One region of the Streptomyces chengmaiensis genome, then DNA from elsewhere that is predicted to be linked to it. Evidence: riboswitches for the same ligand, from Rfam matches in the RefSeq annotation. Region 1 holds a riboswitch; each other region holds the start of a gene.

Region 1 (7,393 bases):
CTCCTCGTTGCTGAGCTGTGCGTCGCGCTGCACCCACGACCAGCCCTCGCCCATCTTGTGCCAGGCGACCGAGCCGCCCTGGCCGCTCGCGCCCAGCACCTTGAGCGCGTTCTCCTCGCCGACCTTCCACTTGGCCGACTTGACGAACTGGTACACCCCGATCGGCCAGCCCTGGTTCCAGGCGCGCAGCGCGAGCCCGAACGCGGCCGTCGACTTGCCCTTGCCGATGCCCGTGTGGACCAGGACGAGGGGCCGGTTGCGGCGCTGACGGGTGGTGAGTCCGTCGTCGGGCACGACGGACGGCTGTCCCTGCGGCATTACGCGACCCTCCTGGTCTTGTCGCCGGTGGTCTTGGCGGTCTGGGTGGTCTGGGTGGTCTGGGTGGTCTGGGTGGTCTGGGTGGTCTTGGTGGCGGCGGTGGCGGTGGCGGTGGCGGTGTCAGCGTTCGCGCCGGCATCCTTGCGGACGTCCCGCTGTGACTGGTGTGGCTGAAGGGACTGGCGTGAGCGCGGCTGCTGTGTGCGCTCCGTGCGACCGTCGCCGCCCCGCCCCGCGCCGGGGTCCTTGGCCGCGTCCCCGTTCAGGTCCGCGCGTACGTCCTTGACGAGCCCGGCGATCGCCTCGGCCCGCAGCTCGTCGAGCGCGACGGCCGTGCCGCCGAGATCCGCCGCCAGCTGCGCGGCCAGCCCGAGCCGCACCGGCCCGGCCTCGCAGTCCACGACGACCGAGGCGACGCCGTCCGCGGCGTGCAGGCCCGCGGCACGGCGCACCAGCGTCATGGCGTCCGCCCCCGCGCCCCCGGCGGCCGCCCGGCCTCCGGAGGTCGCGCGCCCGTCCGTCACCACCACGAGCAGCGGACGGCGCGCCGGATCGCGCAGCCGTTCCACACGCAGCACCTCGTGCGCCTTGAGCAGGCCGGCCGCCAGCGGAGTGCGCCCGCCTGTCGGCAGCGACTCCAGCCGGGACGCTGCGGTGTCCACCGACGACGTGGGCGGCAGCACCAGTTCCGCCTCCGTCCCGCGGAAGGTGATCAGCCCCACCTTGTCCCGCCGCTGATAGGAGTCCAGCAGCAACGACAGCACGGCGCCCTTCACCGCGCTCATCCGCTGCCTGGCCGCCATCGACCCCGAAGCGTCCACGGCGAACAGGACCAGGTTCCCCTCGCGGCCCTCCCGGGTCGCCTGGCGCAGATCATGCCGGCGCACCACCAGACCGCGGCCGCTGCGCCCGCGCGCCCGCTGGTGCGGGGCGGCAGCCAGCAGAGTCGCGGGCAGATGCACCTTCGTCAGCGGCCCCTGAGGCTGCCGGGCCCCGGTCGTGCGGCCCTGCTCGGTGCGCGCCCGCGACCGGCGTCCGGACGCGCCTTCACCGAGCCCCGGGACGGTCAGCACCTTCGTACGGAACGGCTCACCGGCGCCCACCGCGCGCTGCTCGCCCGCACCGACTCCCTCTTTGGGCCGAGGCTGGGCAGGCACCTCGGGCGCATCAGACTCCGACGCCGCCGACGTCGCGTCGGTCTCGGACCCCTCGGACCCCTCGGGCGCATCGGAGGTCTCCGGGGCCGTCGGCGCAGGGCCCTCCTGCGGCGGCTGCCCACCGCCTCCGCCAGGCCCGTCGGGACCGCCCGGACCGTCGTCCGGCCCCGGATCGCCGCCGTCGCCCTCCTCCTGCTCCTGGGGCTGCTCCCGCGGGGCGAACTCATCCAGTGTCTCGTCGAGCCTGTCCTCGTCCAGTCCGGGTGCGTCGAACGGATTCCGCCGCCTGCGGTGCGGCAGCGCCAGCAGCGCCGCCTGCCGCACGTCGTCCGTCGTGACCTCGGCGCGCCCCGCCCACGCGGCCAGCGCCGTCGCCGTACGCGCCATCACGATGTCGGCCCGCATGCCGTCCACCTCGAACGCCGCGCAGGTCGCCGCGATCTGCCGCAGCGCTCCGTCACCCAGCACCACGGACGGCAGCAGCGCCCGCGCGGCCACGATCCGCTCGCACAGCGCCCGCTCCTCGTCGGCCCAGCGTGCGGCGAAAGCCTCGGGACCGTCGTCGTACGCCAGCCGCCGCCGTACCACCTCCACCCGCTGCTCGGGGTCGCGCGAGGCGCTGACCTCCACGGTGAGCCCGAACCGGTCGAGCAGCTGCGGCCGCAGCTCGCCCTCCTCCGGATTCATCGTGCCGACGAGCAGAAAGCGGGCCGCGTGCCGTACGGAGACCCCCTCACGCTCCACGTACGACGCGCCCATCGCGGCCGCGTCCAGCAGCAGGTCGATCAGATGGTCGTGCAGCAGATTGACCTCGTCGACGTAGAGGATCCCGCGGTGCGCATCGGCGAGCAGCCCGGGCTCGAACGACTTCACGCCCTCCGCCAGCGCCCGTTCGATGTCCAGTGCGCCCACCAGCCGGTCCTCGGACGCCCCGACGGGCAGCTCCACCATCCGCGCCGGGCGCCGGGTGCCGGTGCTCGGTTCGTGCGGGCCGTCGGGACAGTCCGGGTCGGGCGCGGCGGGGTCGCAGGAGAAGCGGCATCCGCCGACCACTCCGACATCGGGGAGCAGCGCCGAAAGGGCCCGTACGGCGGTCGATTTCGCGGTGCCCTTCTCGCCGCGCACGAGCACACCGCCGACGGCCGGCGAGACCGCGTTCAGCAGCAGCGCCAGCCGCAGGTCGTCCTGCCCGACGATCCCGGTGAACGGATAGGGGGTGCTCATGCGTACGTGCCCTCCAGGTCTGGCATTTCCAACAGCTCGCTGCGTGTCGTACGGGCGGTCCCGGCCCGTACCCCGGCCCGTTGCCCGGTCCGTTGCCCGGTCCGTTGCCCGGTCCGTTGCCGGGCGTGTGCTCCGGCGTTCACGGCGCTCCCGGCGGGATGAACGGCAGGCCGGCCGGCGGGCCCTGCTCGATCAGCCGCAGCAGCGCGTCCGTGTCCGCGTGCTCCTCGATCAGATCGCCCAGCCGGTCCAACTGCTCCTCGCGCAGCGCGCCGAAGCAGGTGTCGGGAGCGGGTGTGAACCGCCGCCCCGCAGCCGCCGCCACCTCCCGCAGGAACGCCCGGCGGAACGCGTCGCTCTCCAGCGACCCGTGCCAGTGCGTACCCCACACCGAGCCGACCCGGCAGCCGTCCAGAAAAGGCTCCCCGCCGAGCACTTCGGCGACGCCGTGGTGGATCTCGTAGCCCTCGACATGCTCGCCGAGAGCCTTGCCGGCGGGCCGCGCGAGCGTCTTGTCATGTGCGAACCGGACCCGTACCGGCAGCAGTCCCAGCCCCTCGACCTCGCCGGCCCGCGACTCCACCTCGTCCTCGATCCGCTCGCCCAGCGCCTGGAAGCCGCCGCAGACGCCCAGCACCGGGCGGCCCTCGGCGGCCCGCCGGGCGAGGGCGTCGGCGAGCCCGCGCTCCCGCAGCCACGCCAGGGCGCGCACCGTTCCGCGCGTGCCGGGCACGATCACCAGGTCGGCGTCGGCCAGTTCCTGCGGCCGGTCGGCGAAGCGCACCACGACGCCCGGCTCGGCCGCCAGCGCGTCCACATCGGTGAAGTTGGACATCAGCGGCACGGCGCACACGGCGACCCGCAGCACGTCCTCGCCGAGCGGCGGCGCGACGACCGACTCGCGCACCGCGCCCCGCAGGGAGACCCGCAGCCCGTCCTCCTCGTCGATGCCCAGGCCGTGCGCATAGGGCAGCACGCCGTACGTCCCGCGGCCCGTCAGCCCGCGGAGCATGTCGAGCCCCGGCTCCAGCAGCGTCACATCGCCGCGGAACTTGTTGACGAGATAGCCCGCGACGAGCCGCTGGTCCTCGGCGGCCAGCAGCGCCGTCGTGCCGAAGAACTGCGCGAAGACCCCGCCGCGGTCGATGTCCCCGACCACCAGCACCGGCAGCTGCGCGGCCCGGGCGATGCCCATGTTGACGATGTCGGTGCGCCGGAGATTGATCTCGGCCGGACTGCCCGCCCCCTCGCAGATCACGGCTTCATATGTGCCCCGCAACTGCTCCAGGCACTCCACGACGGTGTCGCGCAGCGAGGCCCGCCGCCCTCCGTGCTGTGTTTCCCCGGCGGACCGGGTGTCCGACGGCGGCTTCCCCGCGGGCCCGGCGTCCCCGAAGAACCCGCGGGCGCTCATCTCTCCCACCGGCTTGCCCAGCAGCACCACCTGGCTGGTCCGGTCGCCCCCGGGCTTCAGCAGGACGGGGTTCATCAGGGCGGTCGGCTCGACCCGGGCAGCCTGCGCCTGCATGGCCTGCGCCCGGCCGATCTCCGCCCCCTCGCGGGTCACGAAGGAGTTGAGCGACATGTTCTGGCCCTTGAAGGGCGCGACGCGCACACCCTGCCGGGCCAGCCAGCGGCAGATGCCGGCGGTGACGACGCTCTTGCCCGCGTCCGATGTGGTTCCGGCGACCAGCAGCCCGCCGCCGCGCCGTCCGCTCCCGCTCATGTTCCCGTTCCCCGTCCCGTCCCGCTCGGACCGCCGCTCACGCCCCCGCTCATGACCTGGCCTTCCGCGCCCGGCGGACGACCGCGTCCGTCCCCGTGCGCCCGGCCGCGCAGACCGCCAGCGTCAGCAGGCTGACGCGGCGCGAGAGCCGCACGGCGCGTTCGATGTCGCCGTACCCCACCTCACGGCCGGCCGCGTTGAGGACGGGCCGGTGCTCGATCCGGCCCCCGTACGACAGGGTGCCGCCGAGCCGTACGCCGAGCGCCCCCGCGAACGCGGCCTCCACCGGGCCCGCGTTGGGGCTCGGGTGCCTGGCGGCATCCGTGCGCCAGGCCCGCGCCGCGCCGCGGGCGTCGCCGCCGGCGAGCACCGCGAGGCCCGCGGTGAGCCGGGAGCCCGGCCGGCCGGCCACATCGTCGAGTCGGGCGGCGGCCCAGCCGAAGCGGCGGTAGCGCGGCGACTTGTGGCCGACCATCGCGTCCAGGGTGTTGACCGCGCGGAACCCGACGAGCCCCGGAACGCCCGCTGCCGCACCCCACACGAGCGCGCCGACGACGGCGTCGGAGGTGTTCTCGGCCACCGACTCGACCACGGCGCGGGCGATCTGCCGCTCGTCCAGCGCCTGTGGATCGCGCCCGCACAGATGCGGCAGCCGCCGGCGTGCGGCCTCTGTGTCCCCGGCGGCCAGAGCCGCTCCGATCGCGCGCGCCTCCCGCGCGAGCGACGTCCCCCCGACGACGGCCCAGGTGGCCGCGGCGGTCAGCGCGATCTGCGCCGCATCGGCTGCAGGGCGCCGAAGGCCGGCGTCTGCGGCTCGCGCCGTCCGTGCGAGCAGAGCCCCCGCCGCCGCCGCGCCGCCGGCGCATAGCGCTGTATGAAGTGCGCCCCAGCCGCGGTGGTCGCGCCAGAGCGCACGCTCTGCCGCGCCCGCAGTGCGCCCGAACGCGGCGACCGGATGTCCCCGGCGTGGATCGCCGAACAGAGCGTCGCCCAGGAGGCCGAGGGCCGTGCCAAGGGCGAACGCACGGTCGGCACGCACCGCTGAACCGCAGCCATGCATGGCGATATGTCCTCACTCAGGGTCCGCGCCCCGGCTTGACGTGAACGGCGGTGAGAGTTCCTGGCTCCCGGGGCGGCGGACGCCCCGGTGACAGTGGCGGGACCGCGCCGGATTCGCACCGGCTTCCTCTGCTGCCGCCGTAGTTGGCCTCGGCAGTCCACCATGCCCGCCAAAGCCCGTCAACTCGCCTTGACCTGCGACGGGACAGTGTGCTGAGCCCCACATTCCACGCATGCGAAGGCCGGTTCGGGCGCCGGACAGGCGCCGGAACCGGCCGACGGGGGTTTCGTGGGGTGCTCGCGCGGGTCCTCAGGCGACGATCAGGGAGATCCCGTACGCCACGGCCGCGGTGCACAGTGCGAAGCAGACGTACGCACCGGTGCGCGCCAGCGGCGCGGAACCGCCCTCGGCGGCAGCGGCTTCCTGCTTGCTGAGGCCCTGGATGCCCAGGGTGAACAGGCCCACGAGGGCGACGGTGGCCACGAGGCTCACGCCGAAGACGGAGCCGAGGGCTGCCCAGTCGATGTCCATGTCGTTTCCGTATCTTCCGTGGAGCTGCTTCAGACGGCGGCGGAGCGCGCCGACTCGGTGGGGGGAGCGGACGGAGCCGGGATGGTGGCCGACAGGTCGGCCGGGGCGCCGGCGGGCGGCGGGGTGACGGCCGCGATCGCGGTGGTGACGACACCGGGCTGGGCGTCGCCGCTGTCGGGCGTGCCGTCGGCGTCGACGTCGTTGACGTTGGTGTGGTTGACCACCTGACGGCGGGAGATGATCCAGATCGCGGCGCAGGAGACGACCAGGAAGGCGGCGACGGCGGCCACGCCCCAGTCGCCCTGCCGGGCGACGAACTCCGCGACCGCGGCGACCAGGCCCGCGGCCGGCAGGGTCAGACCCCAGGCGACGAACATCCGGGTCGCGGTCGACCAGCGGACCACGCCGCCCTTGCGGCCCAGGCCCGCGCCCATCACCGCGCCGGAGCAGGAGTGCGTGGTCGACAGGGAGAAGCCCAGGTGGGAGGAGGCGAGGATGACGGTGGCCGCGCTGGTCTGGGCGGCGAAGCCCTGCTGCGGCTGGAGGTCGGTCAGGCCCTTGCCCATGGTGCGGATGATGCGCCAGCCGCCGAGGTACGTGCCCAGTGCGATGGCGAGACCCGCGGAGAGGATGACCCACATCGGGGGGTTGGAGCCGGGTGCGAGCACTCCGCCGGCGACCAGCGCCAGCGTGATGATGCCCATGGTCTTCTGCGCGTCGTTGGTGCCGTGGGCGAGCGAGACGAGGCCCGCGGAGGCGATCTGGCCGCTGCGGTAGCCCTTGGCCTGGGCCTTCGGGGCGGTGTTCTTGCCGATCTTGTACGTCAGCCGGGTGGAGAAGTACGCGGCTATGCCGGCCACCAGCGGGGCGGCTATCGCGGGGATCAGCACCTTGGTCACGACGACGCCGCCGTTGACGCCGCTGAGGCCGATGGAAGCGATGGTGGCGCCGATCAGACCGCCCATGAGCGCGTGCGAGGAACTGGAGGGCAGGCCGATCAGCCAGGTCAGAAGGTTCCAGAGGATGGCGCCGACGAGCGCCGCGAGGATCACTTCCGGGGCGATGCCTGTCTCGTCGACCAGTCCCTTGGAGATCGTCTTGGCGACCTCCACCGAGAGGAAGGCGCCGACGAGATTGAGTACGGCGGACATGGCCACCGCAGTCTTTGGCTTCAGAGCGCCGGTCGAGATGGTCGTCGCCATCGCGTTGGCGGTGTCGTGGAAACCGTTCGTGAAATCGAACACGAGAGCTGTCACGATCACGATCGCGAGCAGCAGCGTGATGTGTTCCATTTACCCAGGCAATCTCTTGATGTCAGTGGCCGGCCGACCGTAAGTAACCTAGATGAACGAGAGGTGAACTGGGCAGGGCTGTGCG
Region 2 (7,393 bases), on a different contig from region 1:
TCTTCGGCATCTGCTCGCTCGCCGCCGGGCTCTCCTCGGAGCCGAGCATCGTCATCGTCATGCGGATCGCCCAGGGCGTCGGCGCGGGTGTGCTGTTTCCGCTCGCCATCGCCGTGCTCACGGACGCCTACCCTCAGGACCGGACGATGCGGGCCATCGGCAACGCCTACGGGATCGGGGCCGTGGCCCTGGCCCTCGGCCCCGTGTTCGGCGGCGGCGTCACGGAACTGCTGAGCTGGCGCATCGTACTGCTGTTCAACGTGCCGACGTGCGCGGTGGCCCTCGCGGTGGTGGTCGCGGGGGTACGCGAGTCACGCGACGGAACCGTGCCGCGTTCGATCGACCTCCCGGGCGTCCTCACGGTGGCGCTCGGGATCGCGGCCGTCACCTACGCGGTCGACCGCTCGACCAGCTGGCCCGCCGGACGGGCCGTCGGCATCGCAGCGGCGGGAGTGCTGCTGCTGGTCGCGTTCGTACTCCGCGAGCGCGTGGCGCGCTGGCCGCTGGTCGCACTCGACCTGTTCCGCAACAAGCCCTACGTGGTCATCACCCTGATGTCCACGGTCGCGAACGTCTCCTTCGCCGTCGCCATGTACGGCGTCACCATCAATCTCCAGCAGGTCGACGGATACTCGCCGCTGACAGCCGGCCTGGTCTTCCTCGCCGCATCCGTCTCCGCTGGGGTCGCGGCGCCGCTCTCGGGGCCCCTCGGTGAGCGGTTCGACGTCCCGCGCACGATGGCCGCCACCACCGGAGTCGGGGCGGTCGGCCTGTTCATCGCGTCATTCGGCGGCGGGCTGTGGACCTATCTTCCCGGGCTGGCGCTGACCGGGTTCGGGTACGGGATGGGGTGGACGATGGGCAGCGTCGGCACCCAGGTGGTCGTCCCGGCAGAGCGGGCCGGTCAGGCCTCGGGAGTCACGCTGGCCGTCGTGATCGGAGTGGCGGGCCTCTGTGTGGCCGCCAGTGCGACCCTGATCGAGGTACGGGCGGCTGACGAGGGCCTGGGGCGGTCGGTCGAGGGTCTACTGCGCTGGGTCGCGGTCGGCAGCGCCGTCGCGGCGGCAGCCCTGGGCCTGCTCGCCGCACGCCTGATGCCGCGCGCCACCGCACCTGCCGACTGATTCCGCGCGGGCAGGGGCGCATATGGGCCGGTGCAGCCGACACGGACGACGCAGCCCTTGATCGTCACGTGCCCGCTGCGACCGCACGGAGCCTGCCGATGGGTGCGCCCGCTGCGGCGGCGGACCAGTGCGGCGCGGCACGCGCGCGTGGCGATGCGCCGCCGCGGCATGTCGGGCGCCCCGAGACGGAGCGCACCGTCATGACACGTCGGGCGGCGGCCTCCCGGGGCTCGTTCACGATGCCCTCCGCGGCAGGCTCGGGCCGCCCGGCCCCGGCCGCCTGCCGGGGTACATGGCGGGCCGCCGCCACGCCGCTCCCGGGCAGCGCGTCGGACAGACGCCGGCCGTCTGGCGGCCGGTCTTCCGGGTGGCGGCCGGAGTGTCCGGCCGCCATGCGGCGAAACCAGCCCTTCGTCATCGACCTCGACGTCAGGACGGGAGGGGTTCGGCTGCGATGAAGCGGTTCACGATCCCGGCAAGTTCGGAGCCTCGGTCCTCCTGCAGGAAGTGTCCGCCGTCCCGGATCGTGGTGTGGTTCTGTCCCCGGGCGCCGGGGACCCGCTCCTGGAAGACCCGGTCGAGACCCCTGGTGATCGGGTCCTGGTCGCTGAATGCGCACAGGAAGGGTTTGTCGAAGTGCTGCAGGGCCTGCCAGGCCTCGCGGTTCGGCCCGGCGGCGGGGTCGTCGGGCGAGACGGGGACGAGCACCGGGAACCGGCGAGCGCCCGCCTTGAACGAATCGTCGGGAAACGGCGCGTCGTAGGCCGCCGTCACCGCGGGGGACAGGTCGCTGCGGCAGCCGGAGTCGACGATGGCCCCCACGTGCAGCTCGGGCGTGTTCTGGCTGAACTCGCGCCATTGCAGGAACGCCTTCGTCGGCTCGGCGTCCCCGGTGGGCAGGAAGGTGTTGGCCACGACGACGCGGGCGAAACGGTCGGGGTGCTCCGCCACCAGGCGGAGTCCGATGAGCCCGCCCCAGTCCTGGCACACGAGGGTGATGCCGCGCAGGTCGAGGCGGTCGAAGAGAGCCTCCCGCATCCAGTCCACATGGCGCTGGTAGGTGTAGTCGGAGCGGGCGGCCGGCTTGTCGGAGCGGCCGAAGCCGATGAGATCGGGAGCGACGCACCGATGGCCCGCCTGGCCGAGTGGCGGGATCATATGCCGGTAGAGGTACGACCAGGACGGCTGACCGTGCAGCAGCAGCACCGTCTCTCCCGAACTGCCGTCGCCTTCGTCCACATAGTGCACACGCAGCCTGTCGCCGCTGCCGTCCCCCGCCCCCACATCCACGTAGGCCGGCGCGAAGGGGTAGTCGGGCAGGTCGTTGAACCGTTCATCGGGCGTACGCATGATCCGCATGGTCCGTGTGCCTCCTGTGAGTTCTGGAGTTCTGGGTACGGCGACTCCGCGTCGAGCGGCCGACCAGGCGCCGGGCGTCACGACCGGTTGGGCGTCGCGACCCGCCGGGCGTCGCGGCTGCGCCTCGGTGTGCCGGCCGTCGTTGACGTCCGCTGCACTCAGGCATGACGCGGCCGCCTGCGCCGTCGCGCCGCACGCAGCGAACCCATACCCGGAACGACCGTTCCAAGATACAGGCAGCGCCACTCCCGCACCAGCTCCATGGCGGTATCCTGGAATCGTCAGTCCAGGTTCCCGGGGTGAGGCGTGCCAGACATCAAGCACTTTGACGCGGACGCGACCCTGGACACGGTCGTGCGTCTCTTCTGGCGCGACGGAATGGTCTCGACCGGAATCCAGGACGTGGTGTCGGCCACGGGAGTCAACCGGTCCAGCCTCTACGCCACGTTCGGCGGCAAGCAGGAGCTCTACCGAGCGGCGCTGCGGCGCTATGCAGAGCGGCGTTCCCAGCCGGCGTTCCGCCGCCTCGCCGAGGACGAGCGCGGGCTTCCCGCGGTTCGCGACTTCTTCGCCGAGCTGATCGAGGCGTGCTGCCACGGCGAGTACGCGCGCTGGGGTTGCATGATCTCCAACGCCCACGCGGGCGCCGAGAGCGGCGACCCCGAAGTGCGTGCCCTGCTCGACCGTCTGTACCGGGAACTCCGGGGGTCCCTGCACGCGGCGCTCGTCACGGCCGGCCGGCTGAATCAACTGGATCCGGGCGTCGACCCGGACTCGATGGCGGAGGCACTCGCTCTCCTCGCCCATGGTGTGAACCTGCGCTCGCGGGCCGGAGTCGACGCCCGCACCCTGCACCGAACAGTGACCGCCACCCTGGACGCGATCGGCGCGATCGGCGGGCACGGGACGACCGCCCCTTGAGAGGGTCCGAGCGCAGCCCCGTTGCGGTGGCCGGGGCGGGGCCCTGGGCAGCAGTGGGAGCGTGCGCCCGGGAGGCCGTGCCCGCGGCACCCCGAACCGTCTCAGCCCACCTGCCCGGAATGCGGGCTGCCGCATCCGTCTTCGAGCCGCTCCCGCTAGGCTGACCGACGCAGCTGGTTCGCCCTGTCCTCCAGACAGGCGCGTCGCAAGAGGGAACCCGGTGGGAATCCGGGACTGCCCCGCAGCGGTGAGCGGGAACGACCGCCGTCATACGCACTGGACCCGAACCGGGTCCGGGAAGCGACGGCCAGTAGGAGTGCGCCCTTTCCGGGCCGCACGCGCCCGCGAGTCCGAAGACCTGCCCGTTGCCCGCGTACGGACGATCGTGCGCGGACATCCCGGTGACCTCGAGGGCGGGTCGGCGACCACACCAGGCGAACGGCCTGCCACGGCCGTTGCGGCCGCCTGCGTCTCCCCCTTCGCGCTCTCCCCCGGTTCCCGGGATGCCCAGGACATCTTCGCGAAGGAGAGAGTGTCATGACGAAGCCCGCAGCCGCGGCTGCACGGGCCACCGTGCACGGCTACCCCCGACAGGGGCCGAACAGGGAACTGAAGAAGGCGGTCGAGGGCTACTGGAAGGGCACGGTCACCGCCGACGCCCTGGCCGGGACCGCCGCGGAACTGCGCCGGGCGAACTGGCGTGAGCTGGCCCGTGCAGGCGTTCACGAGGTGCCGACCGGTGACTTCTCGTACTACGACCATGTCCTCGACACCACGGTGATGGTCGGGGCGATCCCCGAACGGCACCGTGCGGCGGTCGCCGCCGACGCCCTGGACGGGTACTTCGCGATGGCCCGCGGCACCCAGGACGTCGCGCCCCTGGAGATGACCAAGTGGTTCGACACCAACTACCACTACCTGGTGCCGGAACTGGGCCCCGACACCGTCTTCACCGCGGACTGTGCCAAGCAGACCGGCGAACTGCGGGAGGCGCTGGCCCTCGGGCCGGCCGCCCGGCCCGTGCTCGTCGGCCCGGTCACCTATCTGCTGCTGGCCAAGCCCGCGCCCGGCGCCGCCGCGGACTTCGAACCGCTCACCCTGCTGGATCGGTTGCTTCCGGTCTACGCCGAGGTGCTGGCCGATCTGCGGGCGGCAGGCGCCGAATGGGTGCAACTCGACGAGCCGGCCCTCGTCCAGGACCGAACCCCCGCCGAACTGAACGCCGCCGCCCGCGCCTACGGGAACCTCGGCGGTCTTGCCGACCGCCCCAAGCTGCTCGTCGCCTCCTACTTCGGCCGACTCGGCGAGGCCCTGCCGGTGCTCGCCGAGTCCCCGGTGGACGGACTGGCCCTCGACTTCACCGGCGCCGCCGCCGCGAACCTCGAGGGTCTCGCAGCGGTGGGCGGCCTGCCTGGCAGGCGGCTGGTCGCGGGCGTCGTCGACGGCCGCAACATCTGGCTCAACGACCACGAGAAGTCCCTGGCCACACTGGGCACACTGCTGGGCCTCGCGGACCGCGTCGACGTCTCGGCCTCCTGCTCCCTGCTCCATGTGCCGCTGGACGCCGCGGCCGAGACGGACGTCGATCCGCAGATCCTGCGCTGGCTCGCGTTCGCCCGGCAGAAGACCCGGGAGATCGTCACCCTCGCCAGGGGCCTGGCGGAAGGCGTCGGGAGCGTCGCCGCCGAACTGGCCGCCAACCGCGCCGATCTCGCCTCGCGCGCGGACTCGTCACTCACCGGCGACCCCGCCGTACGGGCCAGGGCGGGGGCAGTCACCGACGCCGACGCCCGCCGCTCCCAGCCCTACGCCGAACGGACGGCCGCCCAGCGGGCCCATCTGAAGCTGCCCCCGCTGCCGACCACCACCATCGGCTCCTTCCCGCAGACGACCGGCCTGCGCACCGCCCGCGCCGGTCTGCGCGCGGGCCGGATCGACGCCGCCGGATATCAGGAGCACATCAGGGCCGCGATCCAGGAGGCGATCTCCTTCCAGGAGGAGGCGGGGATCGACGTCCTGGTCCACGGCGAGCCCGAACGCAACGACATGGTGCAGTACTTCGCCGAACAGCTCAGCGGCTATGTCGCCACCCGTCACGGCTGGGTCCAGTCCTACGGAACCCGCTATGTCCGGCCGCCGGTCCTCGTCGGCGACGTCTCCCGGCCGGCGCCGATGACGGTCGGCTGGACGCGGTACGCCCAGTCGCTGACGGACCGTCCCGTCAAGGGAATGCTGACGGGCCCGGTCACCATGCTTGCCTGGTCCTTCGTCCGCGACGACCAGCCGCTCAACGAGACCGCGCGCCAGGTCGCCCTGGCCCTGCGCGACGAGGTGCAGGACCTGGAGGCATCCGGCGCCTCGGTGATCCAGGTGGACGAGCCCGCCCTGCGGGAGACCCTGCCACTGCGGTCCGCCGACCACGCCGGCTATCTCGCCTGGGCGACGGAGTCGTTCCGGCTGACCACAAGCGGCGTCCGGCCGGACACCCAGATCCACACCCATATGTGCTATGCCGAGTTCGGCGACGTCGTCCAGGCCATCGACGACCTCGACGCCGACGTCATCAGCCTGGAGGCGGCCCGCTCCCATATGCAGGTCGCCCGGGAACTCGCCGCCCACGGCTATCCGCGCGAGGCGGGACCCGGCGTGTACGACATCCACTCACCGCGCGTGCCCAGCGCCGAGGAGGCGGCGGCGCTGCTCCGCGAGGGGCTCGAGGCCATCCCGGCCGAAAGGCTGTGGGTGAATCCGGACTGCGGGCTGAAGACACGCGGCTGGCCGGAGACGAAGGCGTCGCTGGAGAACCTCGTCGCGGCGGCGCGGACGGTGCGCGGGGAGCTGCCGCCCCGATGACGGCCTGATCCCGACTTGGTGCCGGGCCGGTGACGGGCCGGTGACGACCTGACGGAGCGCATAGGGCCGGGCAGGACGGCTTCGTCCGTCCTGCCCGGCCCTCGCCTGCTCAGCCGTGGTGGCGCAGCAGATAGGTGTCCATGATCCAGCCGTGCCGGGCGCGGGCCTCGGCGCGCACCTCGAGGATGCGGTCGGCCACCTCGGACACGGGCCCGCAGACCAGGAGTTCGTCCGGGGTGCCGAGGTACGCGCCCCAGTAGATCCACAGGTCCCCGCCCGTGAAGCGGGTGAACGTCTGGTGGGCGTCGAGCATGACGACGACGTCGCCGTCGTCGGGGAGCGTCTCCGCGGGGCCCTCGCCGACACGGTCGGCGAGATGGCGGGCCGGGGTGATGTGGACGGGCCGCCCCACCTGGTTGAGCGGGATCCGGTGCCGGGCGGCCAGCGCGGAGACGCTGCTGACGCCGGGGATCACCTCGTGCTCGAAGGCGACCGTATCGCGGCCGCGGATGTCGTCGAGGATGGCGAGCGTGCTGTCGTACAGCGACGGGTCGCCCCAGACGAGGAAGGCCCCGTGCTCGCCGGGTGCGAGCTCCTCGCGGATCAGCCGCTCGTAGACGTCCGCGCGGCGGCGCCGCCAGTCGTCGACCGCCGACGCGTACCGGGAGCGGTCCTGCGGCGTCCGGTCGCGCCAGGGGTCCTCGGCCTCCACCACCCGGTACGGTCCGGGCACGTGCTCGTCGAGCATGTCCCGGCGCAGATCCGTCAGCCCGGACTTCTCCTCCCCCTTGCCGATGACGAAGAAGACATCGGCACGGCGCATGGCCTTGACGGCGGCGAGCGTCAGATGGTCGGGGTCACCGGCTCCGATGCCGATGACAAGGATGCGACGGGTGTCTGCGGTCATTGCGCTGCCGTTCTTGGGGTGCGGACGTCCGGGGGCCGGAGCGTCGGGGCGGACGGGGGCGCGCCCAGTATCGCCGGTGGCTTCCTGTCGGTTTCTCCCCCACCCCTCCCCCTGGGCCCTGGGGCGTGGGTGACCCCCACCTCCCGTGGCTGCCCCCCGTGCCCCGGTCTTCAATCGCCGGACGGGCCGGACTTTCCGGGGCCCCGGAAATCAAGCCCCGCCTGGGGGA
Region 3 (7,393 bases), on a different contig from region 1:
CTGGACGGAGCCGTTGGACTCGCGCAGCGCCTCCCGGGTCTGCGCATCCCAGACGCCCAGCTTCTTCAGATCCGCCACCAGGTACGAGTTGACCTGGAGGAACTCGCCGCTGAGAGTCTCGCGCTTGAAGAGATTGGAGACCTGCGGCTCAATGCACTCGTACACACCGGCGATGGAGGCGATGGTCGCGGTCGGGGCGATCGCCAGCAGCAGGGAGTTGCGCATGCCGGCAGCCGCCACCCGGGCGCGCAGGGCATCCCAGCGCTCCGGCCAGTTCGGCGTCACCTCGTAGTGGTCCGGGTGGAGCACGCCGCGCGCGGCGCGCGTCTCGGTCCAGGCAGGCAGCGGGCCATGACGCTCGGCCAGATCGCAGGACGCCTCGTACGCGGCGAGCATGATCCGCTCGGCGACCTTCGTGGAGAGCGCCTTGGCCTCGGCGGAGTCGAAGGGCAGCCGCAGCTTGAAGAACACGTCCTGCAGGCCCATCGCGCCCAGGCCCACCGGCCGCCAGCGGGCGTTGGAGCGGCCCGCCTGCTCGGTCGGGTAGAAGTTGATGTCGACGACCCGGTCGAGGAAGGTCACGGCGGTGCGGACGGTGTTGTCCAGCCGCTCCCAGTCGATCTCCCCGGCAGGGGTGACGAACGCGCCCAGGTTGACGGAGCCCAGATTGCAGACCGCCGTCTCCCCGTCGTCCGTGACCTCAAGGATCTCGGTGCACAGATTCGAGGAGTGGACGACCCTGCCGGGCTCCGCGGTCTGGTTGGCGGTGCGGTTGGCCGCATCCTTGAACGTCATCCAGCCGTTGCCGGTCTGCGCCAGGGTGCGCATCATCCGGCCGTACAGCTCCCGCGCCGGAATAGTCTTCCGGGCCAGACCGGCCGCCTCCGCCTTGAGGTAGGCGGCGTCGAAGCCATCGCCCCACAGGTCGACCAGCTCCGGCACGTCGGCGGGGGAGAACAGAGACCAGTCGGCGTCGGCGGCGACCCGGCGCATGAACTCGTCCGGGATCCAGTGCGCCAGATTGAGGTTGTGGGTGCGCCGGGCCTCCTCGCCCGTGTTGTCACGCAGTTCGAGGAACTCCTCGATGTCCGCGTGCCAGGTCTCCAGATAGACGCAGGCAGCGCCCTTGCGGCGGCCGCCCTGGTTGACGGCGGCGACCGAGGAGTCCAGCGTCCGCAGGAAAGGGACGATGCCGTTGGAGTGGCCGTTGGTGCCGCGGATCAGCGAGCCGCGGGAGCGGATGCGTGAGTACGACAGACCGATGCCGCCCGCGTGCTTCGACAGCCGCGCCACCTGGTGGTAGCGGTCGTAGATCGAGTCGAGCTCGTCCAGCGGGGAGTCCAGCAGATAGCAGGAGGACATCTGCGGATGGCGGGTGCCGGAGTTGAACAGCGTGGGGGAGGACGGCAGATAGTCGAGCCGGTTCATCAGCCCGTAAAGCGCGGCTACCTCCTCCAGGGCGCGGATCGAGTCGTCCTCGGCCAGCCCGGCGGCCACGCGCAGCATGAAGTGCTGCGGGGTCTCGATGACATTGCGGGTGATCGGGTGGCGCAGCAGATAGCGGCTGTGGAGGGTGCGCAGACCGAAGTAGCCGAAGCGGTCGTCGGCGCCCTGGGCGAGCGCCTGGTCGACGAGCGAGTCCAGCCGTGCAGAGTGCAGCCGGGCGAACTCCGCGGTCCGGTCGGCGATCAGGCCCTCGCGGCAGCCCACGGCGATGGACGCGGAGAACGAGACCGCCCCCTCACCGGCCGCCTCCTCGGCGATGGTCCGGGTGAGGAGCCGGGCGGCGAGCCGGGAGTACGCGGGGTCCTCGGAGATCAGCCCCGCGGCGGCCTCGGTGGCCAGCGAACGCAACTCGGCCTCGTCCGAACCGGCGTGCCGGCCGCGCAGTGCGGCGGCGGCGACCCGGCCCGGGTCGGTGTCGGGCAGATCGGCGGTGAGGTCGGTCAGGGTCCGCAGCAGCGCGGTCCCGGGGCCGTCGCCCACCCGCTCGGAGATGCCTGAAGCCGGATCGGCTGGCGCGATGGTCACGTGGTGCTCTCCCTCGCTCGGCTCTGGGCCGGCGGGGGAACGGGGCACGGGCGCGCACGCCGTCGCATGGGCGGCCGCGCGTCGTCCACCGGCCCAATTCCGCGAGGCCCGGACGTCTCTGGCGTCCGGTTCGGTCGAGCCGGACGCGCTGCCGGCAGGTCCTCGGACTGGCCTGTGGATGCGACAAAGCGCACCACGGCACACCGTTGCGGGACAGTTCCGGATTCGCACCGGATTCCCCTGGGCGGCAGCGAGGATGAGCATACATGTGGGGGCGGTGTGATGCGGACGGCCCTACATGTTGTGTCGGCCCGGCCTCTTCCTGTCACTGGGGCTCCGCCCCAGACCCCGTTTTCTCGGGGGCTCCGCCCCCGAACCCCCGCGCCTCAATCGCCGGCGGGGCTGGGTTTCTGGTCCCCGCGCCTCAAGCGCGGGCGGGGCTGGGTTTCTGGTCCTCGCGCCTCAAGCGCGGGTGGCTGGACGTCTGGTTCTTGCGCCTGAAGCGTCGGCGGGGTTGGGTTTCTGGTCCTTGCGCCTGAAGCGTCGGTGGGGCTGGGTTTCTGGTCCTTGGGCCTCAAGCGCTGGCGGGGCTGGGTTTCTGGTCCTTGGGCCTCAAGCGCTGGCGGGGCTGGGACTTGGCGTAGCCAGCCAAGCCCGCTGGGGCACCCCGGACGGAGTCCGGGGAGGTGCCTGGGGAAGGTCGAGGACACGGCCGAAGGCCGTGCCTGGGGGTCTGGGGGCCCGCCCCCGGTTATGGGAGGGGAAGGGCCCCCGCAGGCGCAAGCGCCTCAGCCGGCCGCGTCCGCGCCCACCTTCGGCAGCTCCCGCCGCCGCTCCCCGGGCTCCCCCGCGTCCGCCGTGTAGTCCGACGGCCTGGTCTCGTCCACGCCCTCCGGCGCCTTCAACGCCCGCATGACGAAGGTCAGCACCACCGTCACGATGACGTTCAGCACAAACGCCGTGAGGCCGATGTAGCCGATCTCACCGATTCCGGGGATCGCGGCCGACGAGCCGCCGAAGTGCTTCTGCGTTGGGCTGGCCACGCCGTACGCCGCCGCCGTGCCGTAGATCATGCCGACCGCCCAGCCTCCGAGCAGCGCCCAGCGGTGGAACCAGCGGGTGAACAGGCCGCCCACCAGCGCGGGGAAGGTCTGCAGGATCCAGATGCCGCCCAGCAGCTGGAAGTTGATGGCGACCGTCTTGTCCATGGTCAGCACGAACGCCAGTGCGCCGACCTTCACCAGCAGCGACACCAGCTTGGAGACCTTGGTCTCCTGCTCCGGGGTGGCGTCGGGCCGGATGAAGTCCTTGTAGATGTTGCGGGTGAACAGGTTCGCCGCGGCGATCGACATGATCGCCGCCGGCACCAGCGCGCCGATGCCGATGGCGGCGAAGGCCACGCCCGCGAACCAGTCGGGGAACATGTTCTCGAAGAGCTGGGGGATAGCCAGCTGGCCGTTGCTCACCGTCACCCCGGCGGCGAGCGCCATGAAGCCGAGCAGCGCGAGCATGCCCAGCATCAGCGAGTACAGGGGCAGGATCGTGGTGTTGCGCCGGATGACGTTGCGGCTGCGCGAGGACAGCGTCGCGGTGATGGAGTGCGGATACATGAAGAGCGCGAGCGCTGAGCCGAAGGCCAGGGTCGCGTAGCCCCAGTGGGCCGAGTCGCCCGGGATCAGCGAGCCGCGTGGCTTGTCGGTGGCCGGGTTGATCTGCTCGTACGCCGCGCCCGCCTTGGCGAAGATGTCGTCGAAGCCGCCGAGCCTGATCGGGATGTAGATGATCGCTACCGCGATGACGATGTAGATCAGCGTGTCCTTGACGAACGCGATCAGCGCGGGGGCGCGCAGCCCGGAGGAGTAGGTGTAGGCCGCGAGCACTCCGAAGGCGATCAGCAGCGGCAGGTCCTTGACGAACCAGTTGGTGTGCTCGCTGCCGCCGACGCCCATGACGTCCAGCACGGCCTGGATGCCTACCAGTTGGAGCGCGATGTACGGCATCGTCGCCAGGATGCCGGTGAGCGCCACCGCCAGGGAGAGCCCCTTGGAGCCCCAGCGTCCGCGGACGAAGTCGGAGGTGGTGACATAGCCGTGCCGGTGGGAGACCGACCACAGCCGCGGCAGGAAGGTGAAGATCAGCGGATAGACGAGAATGGTGTACGGGACGGCGAAGAAGCCCGCCGCTCCGGCCGCGTAGATGGCTGCCGGGACGGCCACGAAGGTGTAGGCCGTATAGAGGTCGCCGCCGAGCAGGAACCAGGTGATCCAGGTGCCGAACGAACGCCCGCCCAGGCCCCATTCGTCGAGGCTGTGCTCGTTCTCGGCCTTGCGCCAGCGCGCGGCCAGGAAGCCCATGACCGTGACGGCGACGAAGAAGAGGAGGAAGACGGCGAGTGCGACGCCGTTCACGCCGTCCTTCACAGGTCCCCGCCCTCCTTCCGGGCGGAGGCGGCGCGGGCGCTTTTGGCCCGGGCGCGCTGGTCACGCTGGAACAGCCGGTACGCGACCATGGTGAGCCCGGTCGAGACGACCACCCAGAGCATCTGGTACCAGTAGAAGAACGGCATCCCCGCGAACTTCGGTTCGACCCTGGCGTAGGAGCTCACCCAGAGCATCGCGACGAACGGTGCGATGAGACAGAGGGCGACGACGACCCGTAAAGGTGTCACCACGGGCCGCTGACGATCCGTCGCTTGCGTCGCTTCCGTCGGTTCCGGCGCTTGTGACGCCTTGGGCACTTCTGACATGCGGCGAACTCCGTCCCCTTGCCGAACGCCTGTGTAATGCGCACGAAATCTAGGGGAGGGCTGCCCGCCGCGACACCCCCTGTCCGGATAACGGATCTATTCCGTCACGTCGGTTGAACGACGGGAGGCTATTCGGCGGGACGCTGGAGCCGGGCGACGAACTTGTAGCGGTCGCCGCGGTAGACGGAGCGCACCCACTCCACCGGCTCGCCCTGGGTGTCGATGGAGTGCCGGGACAGCATCAGCATCGGCAGCCCGACGTCCGTGCCCAGCAGCCCGGCCTCACGCGGGGTGGCCAGTGAGGTCTCGATGGTCTCCTCGGCCTCGGCGAGCCGCACGTCGTACACCTCCGCCAGAGCGGTGTAGAGGGAGGTGTACTTCATCAGATTGCGGCGCAGGGCGGGGAAGCGCTTCGCGGACAGATGCGTCGTCTCGATGGCCATGGGCTCGCCGCTCGCGAGCCGCAGCCGCTCGATGCGCAGCACCCGGCCGCCCGTGGGGATGTCGAGCAGCCCGGCCAGGGTGTCGTCGGCGGTGACATAGCCGATGTCGAGCAACTGGGAGGTCGGCTCCAGGCCCTGGGCGCGCATGTCCTCCGTGTACGAGGTGAGCTGCAGGGCCTGGGACACCTTGGGTTTGGCGACGAAGGTGCCCTTGCCCTGGATGCGCTCCAGGCGGCCTTCGACGACGAGTTCCTGCAGTGCCTGGCGCACGGTGGTGCGGGAGGTGTCGAACTCCGCCGCGAGCGTCCGCTCCGGCGGCACCGGGGTGCCGGGCGGCATGGTCTCGGTCATCTCGAGGAGATGCCGCTTGAGGCCGTAGTACTTGGGCACGCGCGCGGTGCGGGCCTGGTTGCCGTTCTCGGTCTCGGTGCCGCTCCCGTCTGTGGTCATGGCCCGCCTCTCCGCCTTCTGCCCTGCTGCCGTCACCGGCACCTCCGTCTGTTGCGGCTCACATGGTGGCACGGCCCGATCACAGGTCGTCGACCTCCTTCAGGTGTCGGTCCGGTAACGGACGTGACAGCCCTTCTTATACACCCTTGACACCCCTAAAGGTCTAGGCCAAGCTCCCGGTACTGGTCTAAACCATTAAAGACCAGATCCCGGCCCCAGGGCAGACTCCGATGCGCGACCTCAAGTTCTGCGCGACTCCCGGGTGGTGGGGGGGTAACTCTTGCATCCCTTGAGGAGGGTGGCGTGAAGCGTAAGCTCATGGCTGCGGTGGGTGTGGCTGCGATGACCGCGTCGATCGCGGCATGCGGCTCCGACAGCACCGAGGCCGCGAAGGACCCCAAGGACCGCGACGAGACGCTGACCGTCTGGCTGATGGTCGATGCGCAGTCCACCTGGCCCGAGCTGGTCAAGGATGTCAACGCCCAGTTCAACGCCAAGTACCCCGAGGTCAAGGTCAACGTCCAGTACCAGCAGTGGGGCGACAAGACCAAGAAGCTGGACGCCGCCCTCGCCGGTGACAAGTTCCCCGACGTCGTCGAGCTCGGCAACACCGAGACGATGACATACATCCTCAACGGCGCCCTGGGCGAGATCGACGAGAAGAAGTACGAGAACTCCGACACCTGGATCAAGGGTCTCAAGGACACCTGCTCCTTCGAAGGCAAGCTCTACTGCGTTCCTTACTACGCGGGCGCCCGTGTCGCGATCTACAGCAAGGACATGTTCAAGGCCGGCGCCGGCTCGGACGCGCTGCCGGCCACCGAGGCCGAGCTGACCGCCGCCCTCGACAAGGTCCAGCAGAAGTACGGCCAGGACAAGGCCTTCTCGCCGCTCTATCTGCCCGGCCGCTACTGGTACGCCGCCATGTCCTACGTCGCCGCGTACGGCGGCCAGATCGCCGAGTACGACGAGGGCGGCAAGAAGTGGAAGGCCACCCTCTCCACGCCCGAGGCGCAGCAGGGCATCAAGCACTTCGTCGACCTGGTCAACAAGTACAACCACGGCGACAAGACGAAGGACGAGCAGGACCACGCCAACGTCATGGCCAACGAGAAGACCGCTCTTCTCTACGGAAACGGCTGGGAGGCCGGCAGCGTCGTCGACCCGGCCGCCAACGGCAACGAGAAGCTCAAGGACAAGATCGGCACCGCGGGCATGCCCGGCCCGAACGGCAAGGCGCTGCCGTCCTTCATCGGCGGCTCCGACCTCGCCACCATCTCCAAGTCCAAGGTCCAGGACCTGGGTCAGGAGTGGATCTCGTTGTTCACCAGTGAGAAGTCCCAGGCCGTCCTCGCCTCCAAGAACATCCTGCCCAACAACACCAAGCAGCTCGAGCCGCTGAAGGCGAAGCCGGAGACCGCCCCGATCGCCAACGCCGTCCCGGACGCCTGGTTCACCCCGATCGCCCCCGGCTGGGCCGCGGTCGAGAAGAGCGAGGTCCTGGAGCTGATGCTGCTCGACATCATCAAGGGCACGTCCGTCGAGGAAGCCACCAAGAAGGCCGACGAGGAGATCGACAAGCTGATCAACGAGCAGTCCTGACCTGACCCGGGACTCTCGACGGCTTCGGTCCCCTTCGTCTGTCGCGGGTGCGGCCGGCCTGCTCCGGCGCAGGCCGGCCGCACCCGCCCCGGTACTTCCCGGTCGTTACGTCTGAACGGAA
Region 4 (7,393 bases), on a different contig from region 1:
CTGGGCGTGGGCCTGGTCATCAGCGCCACACTGGCGCTGCTCACCGTCATCCGGGCGCCCTTCGAGGACGTGCTGTTCGAGGCCGTCTCCGCCTTCGGCACGGTCGGTCTGTCCACCGGCATCACCGCCGAATTCCCGGACTCCGGCCGGCTGATCCTGATCATGCTGATGTTCGTCGGCCGACTGGGGCCCATCACCCTGGTGTCGGCGCTCGCCCTGCGCGAGCGCACACGCCGCTACCAGCTACCCGAGGAGCGACCTGTCATTGGGTAACTACCTGCACCAACTGCGCCGCCGTCGCCGCAGGCGGCTCGTCGAGCAGCGTCCGGAGCTGGGCGACCAGCGGGTCGCGGTGATCGGCCTGGGGCGCTTCGGCAGCTCGCTCGCCCATGAACTGACCCGGCGCGGCTGGGACGTGCTGGGCATCGACACCGACCCCGGGCTCGTCCAGCGGCACAGTGACGCCCTCACCCACTCCGCCGTCGCCGACTGCACCGACCCGGAGGTGCTGCGGCAGCTCGGCGTGCACGAGTTCACCAGCGCGGTCGTCGGCATCGGCACCGACATAGAGGCCAGCATCCTGGTCACCTCCAACCTGCTGGAAGAGAACGTGCCCAACATCTGGGCCAAGGCCATCAGCCGCCAGCACGGCCAGATCCTCGAACGCCTCGGCGCACACCATGTGGTGCTGCCCGAGCATGAGATGGGCGAGCGGGTGGCCCATCTGGTCACCGGGCGGATGCTGGACTTCATCGAGTTCGACGACGACTTCGCGCTGGTCAAGACGGTCGCGCCGGAGATCGCCACCGGGGTGCCGCTCGGGCGGAGCGCCGTGCGCAGCAAGTACGGCGTCACGGTCGTCGGCATCAAACGGCCCGGACAGGACTTCACCTACGCGACCGCCGAGACGGTCATCGAGAAGGGCGATGTGATCATCGTGACCGGCAGGACACGAGCGGTGGAGACCTTCGCCGAGCTGAGCTGACCCGAGCCGAGCCGAGCCGGGCCGAGCCGGGCGGAGCCGAGCTGAGCTGACCCGATCCGGGCCGAGCCGGGCGGAGCCGGCCCGAGCCGGGCGGAGCCGACCCGAGCCGGGCGGAGCCGGCCCGAGCCGGACCGGGCCGCCTCAGCCGTGGGCGAAGCCCTTGCCCGTGCGGTCCAGCGGATCGGGCGGCAGGGACAGGAACCGCTCACGCAGCTCGTCCCAGGCGGCGAGGCGGCCGAAGTCGGGTGCGTCCAGGATGGATTGGCGGTCGCTCAGGAACGGATTGGGCAGCAGGACGGTCATCATCTGCTCGTCCCGGCCGTTGAAGAGCCGCAGGCCCCAGCTGACCGGGGCGCCGTCCGCTCCGACGGTGCGGTACAGCTCGGCGCGCGAGCAGCGGCGGATACGGCCCATCTCCGCCCCGGACGCGGTGTGCTCGCCGATGCACAGATGGAAGTGCCAGGCCCCGAAGTCGACCGTGGCATAGCCGTCGTTCACGGTGATGCCGGTCGGGGCGTTCGGCGCGCCGACCTCCCAGGCGGCGCCCTCGATGATGGGGCCGAAGTGGATGTGCTGCCAGTGGTCGGTGAAGACGGCGGTGATCAGGTCGAGGAGGGTGGACTCGTCGGCGGGCAGCGCCCAGACGTGCTCGACGCCGCCGCCTGGGGTCTCGACGACGGCGTACTCCGTGGCAGTCATGGCTGTTTCCTTCCTCAGCGGCTGTTTCCGGTGGTCCGGGCGGTCCTGCTGTTCCGCGTGGTCCCGCTGTCCAGGGTGGTTCGGTTCGCCCGGCTCGGGCGGCTGGTCAGGACGCAGTCGCCGCAGACGCCCGCGCCCGGCACGCGGTAGTAGAGGCAGCAGCTGCGGCGGCGGAAGGCGACGTTTCCGTCCGCGTCGGCGGTGAAGTCCCCGGCTCCGGCCAGCGGCTCCCGGCCGAGCAGGTCGCGTACGACTGCGAGGGCCGCCGCCCGGTCCGCCTCCGGGACACGGGCGAGCAGCACGCGCAGGGAGCCGATGAGGGCGGAGGCGGCGTTGCCGCGCAGGATGTGCGGGGAGACGCCGAACACGCGGTGGACCGCGTCGGCGAGGGGGCGGAGGTTGGCCTCGGCCACGGTGCGGTGCACGGCGTCGGCCGGGCCGTCCGCGGCGGCGTCCGGCAGCTCCCGCGGCACGGGCAGCCAGAGCTCGACCGGTCCCGACGCGCCCGGCCGCCACCACAGCGTCCGGGGATGCAGATCGGGCACGCGTCCGCCGACGGCGGCCGTCGCGAGGGCGATCGACCACAGCCGGGAGGCGGTGCCCAGCTGCACCGTGGAGGCGGCGACGCGCGGCTGGTCGACGCCCATGCGCCCGCGCACCGTCTCCGTGTAGGCGGTGAGCGCGCCGTCCTCGTACAGCTCCGTCATCGGGCGGAAGCCCGCGGCGTCCGCGTCCGGCAGATCGCCGCAGTGGACGGCGAAGTACGGTCCCACGGCGCTGATCCGCTCCAGACGGCCGGCCAGGCCGAGGGCGGCGGTGTGCGCGGTGTGCGCGGTGTTCCTCACCATGTCCGTACCTCCCGGGTCAGCTCCTGGAAGGACCGCGTCCGTACGGTCCTGCCGCGCCCGCGCACCGTCAGCGTCCCGTCGGAGCCCGCGGTGACGAGGGTGTCGCCGTCCCCTGTGGCCAGGTCCTCCCGTGCCAGGGCTCTCTCCAGCAGCGGGCGCAGCGCGGGCGGGGCGTCCATGGCCACGGTCGCCCGCGCGGGGCGGCGCAGCCCGAAGCTGCCCGAGGCGGCGTCGAAGGCCAGATGTTCGGCGTCAAAGGCCGCGGCGACCGCCCCGCGGGCGATGAGATCCTCGGGTGCGCCCGCGTGCACCCTCAAGGAGCGGTCGACCAGCCAGACGGCGTCGGCGACGCGCAGCGCCAGCTCCAGATCGTGGGTGCTGACCACCACCGTCAGGCCCCTGCTGCGGGCCAGGTCGCGCAGCAGCACGGTCAGCGCCACCCGTGACGGCACATCGAGGAACGCGGTCGGCTCGTCCAGCAGCACGGCCGCCGGCTCCTGGGCGAGGGCGCGTGCGGTGAGCACCCGCTGGCGCTCTCCGTCGGAGAGTTCGGCGGCGGGCCGGTCCGCGAGATGCCCGGCGGCCACCGCGTCCAGGGCCCACTCCACGGCCGTGTGATCGGCGTCGGAGAGGCGTCCGGTGAACCCGGTGTGCGGATGGCGGCCCAGGGCGACCAGTTCGCGGGCGGACAGCAGTCCCGCGTCCACCCGGTCGGTCAGTACGACCGCGAGACGCCGGGCGAGCGCCGCGGGCGACTGGCCGGCGATGTCGAGGCCGCCGATGCGCACGGACCCGGCCAGCGGCGGCTGCAGCCCGCACAGGGTGCGCAACAGGGTGGACTTGCCCGCGCCGTTGGGACCGAGGAGCACGGTCAGCTCTCCGGCGCGCGCGGTCAGGTCCAGCTCGCGGAGCACGGCCCGCTCCCGCCGCCGCCGGGACGCCCGGCGCATGCGGTAGCCGACGGTGAGCCCGCGGGTGCTGATCCCCTCCGTGCCGGTCGTGTCCGTCGTGACCATGGCGGCGGTCGTGTCCATGGTGCGGGTCCAGTCCGTGGTGCGGGTCGTGTCCGTGGTGCGGGTCGTGTCCGTGGCGCCGGTCGTGTCCGTGGTGCGGGTCCTGTCCGTGGCGCCGGTCGTGTCCGTGGTGCGGGTCCTGTTCGTGGTGCCGGTCGTGCCGGTCGCGGCGGAAGCGTCCTCGGCCGCTGTCTCCACGAGTTCCGTCATGGCGTCACTCCTTGCAGTCCGCGGCGGCTGCGCACCAGGAAGGCGATGACGACGGGCGCGCCGAACAGTGAGGTGATCGCGTTCAGCGGCAGCACCGCGTCCATGCCCGGCGGCCGGCTGAGCAGCGCGCACGCCAGCGCCAGAAACGCGCCCGCGAGCATCGCCGCCGGGATGAGCGCCCGGTGGTCGGAGGTACCCAGGGCGACCCGGGTCAGATGCGGCACCGCGAGCCCGAGGAAGGCCACCGGACCGCAGAACGCGGTGGCGGCCCCGGCGAGCAGCGAGGTGCCGAGCAGGGCGAGGTCCCTGGTGCGCCGGACGTTGAGGCCCATGGTGCGGGCGTAGTCCTCGCCGAGCAGCAGCGCGTTGAGCCGCTTGGCCGTCAGCAGTGCGGTCAGCAGCCCCGCTCCGATCACGGGCAGCATCACCGCGAGGTCGGGCCAGGTCGTGGCGGAGAAGCTGCCCAGACCCCAGATGACGAACTGCTGGGCGCGCTCCGGCCTGGCGTACACCAGCGCCACGCTCACCAGCGCGGTCGCGGCCGAGCCGATCATCACGCCGATGACCAGCAGGGTGACCGCCGACCGCACCCAGCGCGACAGCGTGAGCACCAGCGCCAGCACACAGGCCGCGCCGAGGGCGGCCGCGATGATGACGCCGATGCGGCCGAGCCCGGCCAGATCGCCGGTGAAGCTTCCGGCGACGCCGCCGGTGGTGACGACCACCGCCGCGACGCCCATGCTTGCCCCGCTGCTCACACCGAGGGAGAACGGGTCGGCGAGGGCGTTGCGGAACAGCGTCTGCATCTGCACTCCGGCCACGGCCAGCGCCGCGCCGACGGCGACGGCGGTCAGCGCGCGCGGCAGCCGCACCTCGTGGACGATGACGGTCCATCGTGGATCGGCCCCGTCGTCCCCGAACAGCACGCGCACCACCTCCCCGACCGGGACGTGGTACGAGCCGACGGCGATCGTCAGCACGAACAGCGCGGCCGTGCCCGCGGCCAGCGCGCCGACGGCGAGAAGCCGCCGCCGCGCGGGCCCGCGGGCCGGTTCGGGGACCGGCTCGCGGGCGGTCGGCGATGTGTCGGTGACGGCCGTCACGCCCTGGGCACCTTCTGGTGGAAGGCAAAGGTGTGGCCGGCCGCCTCCTCCGGGTGCAGGATCGCGAAGAGGTCCGCGAGCACCAGGTCGGGCCGGAGCACCCCGCGTTCGAAGTAGTCGTTGCCGCCCTCTGGGCCGAGGGCCTTGGTGTTCGTCCAGATCTCGCCGTCCTTGACGGCCGCCAGCTCGCCGTAGCGGCGGTCCGCCTTGACCGCGTCGGCGGAGGACGTCCACTGCTCGCCCGTCAGCCAGATCTTCGCGTCGCCGCCCTTGGCGTACACGGCCTCGAAGCCGAGCTGAAGGTTGCCGGCGCTTCTGTCGCCCGCCCAGGGGTACGTGCCGCCTGCGTCCTTGATGAGCCGGCCGAGGTAGCTGCCGCCGGGGGCCATGCTCCACTGGCCCTGGTACATGGTGCCGGGCAGCACCTTCACCGGCTCGCTCTTCTCCGCGGCCTTGGCGGCCCTGGCGGCGACCTTGCCGTAGTCCGACTCGATGGTGTCGAACAGTTCGCCCGCCCGCTTCTCGGCCCCGGTCAGCGCGGCCACCGCCTTGACCCACTCGGCCCGGCCCAGCGGACTGGGCTCCAGCCACTCGGCGTTGGCGACGACCGCGATGCCCGCCTGGCGCAGCTTCGGGTACTGCGGGTCGTCGGCGCCGCCGGTCATCAGCACATCGGGCTTGGCCGCGATGACCTTCTCCGCGTCGATGCTGTTGTCGGCCGCGTACACCGCGACCTCGCCGGACCTCACCCGCTCACGCACCTCGGGCGAGCTGATGTAGGCGCTGTTGCCGACGCCGGTCAGCACATCGAGTGTGCCGGTCTCGGTCAGCAGCGGCAGATGCGTGGTGGACGCCGAGTAGAGGCTCTTGACCGGTGTGGTGATCTGTGGCGCCTCTGCCAGCTCGCCGGTCAGCTTCGGCTTGGGGGCTCCGCACCTGACCAGGACGTACGTCTCCGGCTTGCCCTTGGGGAAGGGTTCCTTGACGGTGAGGACCTGATAGCTCTTCGCATAGCGCAGGGTGAAGTTCCGGGCGTGCTCCACCCGGGACTTGACGGGGAAGTAGTCCTTGGCGGGGTCGAAGTCCGCGATGCAGCCGTCGCCGCCGCTCTCGGCGGCCTTGGTGTCCGCGGCGGGCGGTGCGGAGTCGCCGCCGCAGGCGGTGAGCGCGAGGCTCAGCGCGAGCAGCGACGCGGTGGCGGCGGCGGTCGTGGCGGTTGTGGCGGTCGAGCGGCGCGCGGGCATGCGCCTGCGCAGCAGGGAAACGGGCACGATGGCTCCTGGCGTGCGAAAGGGAAACGCCTGACGGCGTGGGGAAGAAGACGTCCGGTGCCGGGAGCCGCTCAGCAGCGGCCCGGGGTCGGCACGGCAGGCTGCACGGAGGAGCTGTCACAGATACGCGGGCACACGGGTGCCACCGTCCTCTCTCGGGGAGATCCGCCCCGGAACGTCGAGGTGCGACGGCGTGAGTCTCCTGACTCGGGATCGACGCTTCCCCGGCCTTCCCACCCTTCAGCAGGCGGTGGCCATGGCGGAGTCGCTCCCCCTACACAGTGGCGGTACCGTGCCGGAATCTCACCGGCTTCCTCGTCCGCCGTCGCGTTGTCGTCAGGAAGCATCTCAGAGGGGGGCGGGGTGTGCCAGGGCCTGGCTCACCCCGCACTACTGTGCGCCCCCGCCCCCGCGCCCGCGCTCCCCTCGGGCCGTCGACCGGACCGCCTGCGCCGCCGTACGGCCGCGGTTCCGGCGACGGCCAGCAGCACCGCGAAGGCCGCGGCGGCGGTTCCGGGCCCGGCGGCGTCCACGGCGTCCGCGATGGCGCGCTGGACGGCTCCGGCCGCGTCGATGACCGGGTCCTGGGCAGCCGGGTCGTTCTGCACCCGGATCTCGTACCAGCCGTAGTACGCCACATACGCGCCGATGAGCAGCAGCAGTACGCCGCCGATGCGGGGCGCGAGCCGACCGAGGGCGCGCAGCCGGCCGACGGCGGCGCTGCGGGTGAGGGCGACGGTCAGCGAGGCCGCGCCGACGATGATGCCCATACCGGCGGCGTACGCGGCGAACAGCGCGATCCCCTCGCCGGTCGAGCCGCTGCGGAAGGCGGAGACGACGATGGCGAGGAACGGCGCGATGGTGCAGCCCAGCGAGGCGGTGGCGTACGCCATCCCGAACAGCGCCATCGAAGGAACCGAGCGGGTCACGGACGGAGCGCGCCGCACCTTGGGGGCGAGGGCCGGCAGTTGGCGTCCGGCGGCCAGCCACGCCCCGGCGGCCGCCATCAGCGCGCCGAAGCCGATGGTGAACCACGGGAGCTGCTCCTGCACCCGGCCGGCGACGGGCAGGATCGCCAGCCCGAAGACGCCGAAGAGGGCGGCGAATCCGGCGGTGATCGCGGCGGTGGCGGTCAGCGCCCGGCCGACGGCCGCCGTACGGCCGGGGGAGTCGTCACCGAGGACGAGGAGGGAGAGGTACGCCGGAAGCAGGGCGAAGCCGCACGGGTTGACCGCGGCGAGCATTCCGGCGCTGAGGGCGAGGG

Evidence for each region. Region 1 has a riboswitch for cobalamin ahead of QCN29_RS16525 (cobalamin biosynthesis protein). Riboswitches for the same ligand answer to the same signal wherever they lie in the genome.
Region 2: another riboswitch for cobalamin. It lies ahead of metE (5-methyltetrahydropteroyltriglutamate--homocysteine S-methyltransferase); the one in region 1 lies ahead of QCN29_RS16525 (cobalamin biosynthesis protein).
Region 3: another riboswitch for cobalamin. It lies ahead of QCN29_RS01690 (ribonucleoside-diphosphate reductase subunit alpha); the one in region 1 lies ahead of QCN29_RS16525 (cobalamin biosynthesis protein).
Region 4: another riboswitch for cobalamin. It lies ahead of QCN29_RS19415 (ABC transporter substrate-binding protein); the one in region 1 lies ahead of QCN29_RS16525 (cobalamin biosynthesis protein).

The regions. Positions count from the first base shown of each region.
Region 1 covers NZ_JARWBG010000017.1:75,693-83,085, forward strand. Annotated here, with positions in the region: gene cobO (cob(I)yrinic acid a,c-diamide adenosyltransferase) at 1-318, opposite strand, end outside; gene QCN29_RS16515 (putative cobaltochelatase) at 318-2,699, opposite strand; gene QCN29_RS16520 (cobyric acid synthase) at 2,839-4,425, opposite strand; gene QCN29_RS16525 (cobalamin biosynthesis protein) at 4,475-5,464, opposite strand; cobalamin riboswitch at 5,518-5,662, opposite strand; gene QCN29_RS16530 (hypothetical protein) at 5,795-6,016, opposite strand; gene QCN29_RS16535 (inorganic phosphate transporter) at 6,046-7,308, opposite strand.
Region 2 covers NZ_JARWBG010000003.1:111,822-119,214, forward strand. Annotated here, with positions in the region: gene QCN29_RS03860 (MFS transporter) at 1-1,124, shown strand, start outside; gene QCN29_RS03865 (haloalkane dehalogenase) at 1,554-2,474, opposite strand; gene QCN29_RS03870 (TetR/AcrR family transcriptional regulator) at 2,790-3,404, shown strand; cobalamin riboswitch at 3,562-3,784, shown strand; gene metE (5-methyltetrahydropteroyltriglutamate--homocysteine S-methyltransferase) at 3,942-6,257, shown strand; gene cobF (precorrin-6A synthase (deacetylating)) at 6,367-7,164, opposite strand.
Region 3 covers NZ_JARWBG010000001.1:379,577-386,969, reverse strand. Annotated here, with positions in the region: gene QCN29_RS01690 (ribonucleoside-diphosphate reductase subunit alpha) at 1-2,031, opposite strand, end outside; cobalamin riboswitch at 2,168-2,295, opposite strand; gene mctP (monocarboxylate uptake permease MctP) at 2,820-4,451, opposite strand; gene QCN29_RS01680 (DUF3311 domain-containing protein) at 4,448-4,777, opposite strand; gene QCN29_RS01675 (GntR family transcriptional regulator) at 4,906-5,670, opposite strand; gene QCN29_RS01670 (sugar ABC transporter substrate-binding protein) at 5,974-7,272, shown strand.
Region 4 covers NZ_JARWBG010000022.1:60,496-67,888, reverse strand. Annotated here, with positions in the region: gene QCN29_RS19445 (TrkH family potassium uptake protein) at 1-273, shown strand, start outside; gene QCN29_RS19440 (potassium channel family protein) at 266-985, shown strand; gene QCN29_RS19435 (DUF7676 family protein) at 1,127-1,684, opposite strand; gene QCN29_RS19430 ((2Fe-2S)-binding protein) at 1,699-2,532, opposite strand; gene QCN29_RS19425 (ABC transporter ATP-binding protein) at 2,526-3,548, opposite strand; gene QCN29_RS19420 (FecCD family ABC transporter permease) at 3,752-4,858, opposite strand; gene QCN29_RS19415 (ABC transporter substrate-binding protein) at 4,855-6,129, opposite strand; cobalamin riboswitch at 6,310-6,485, opposite strand; gene QCN29_RS19410 (cytochrome c biogenesis CcdA family protein) at 6,510-7,393, opposite strand, start outside.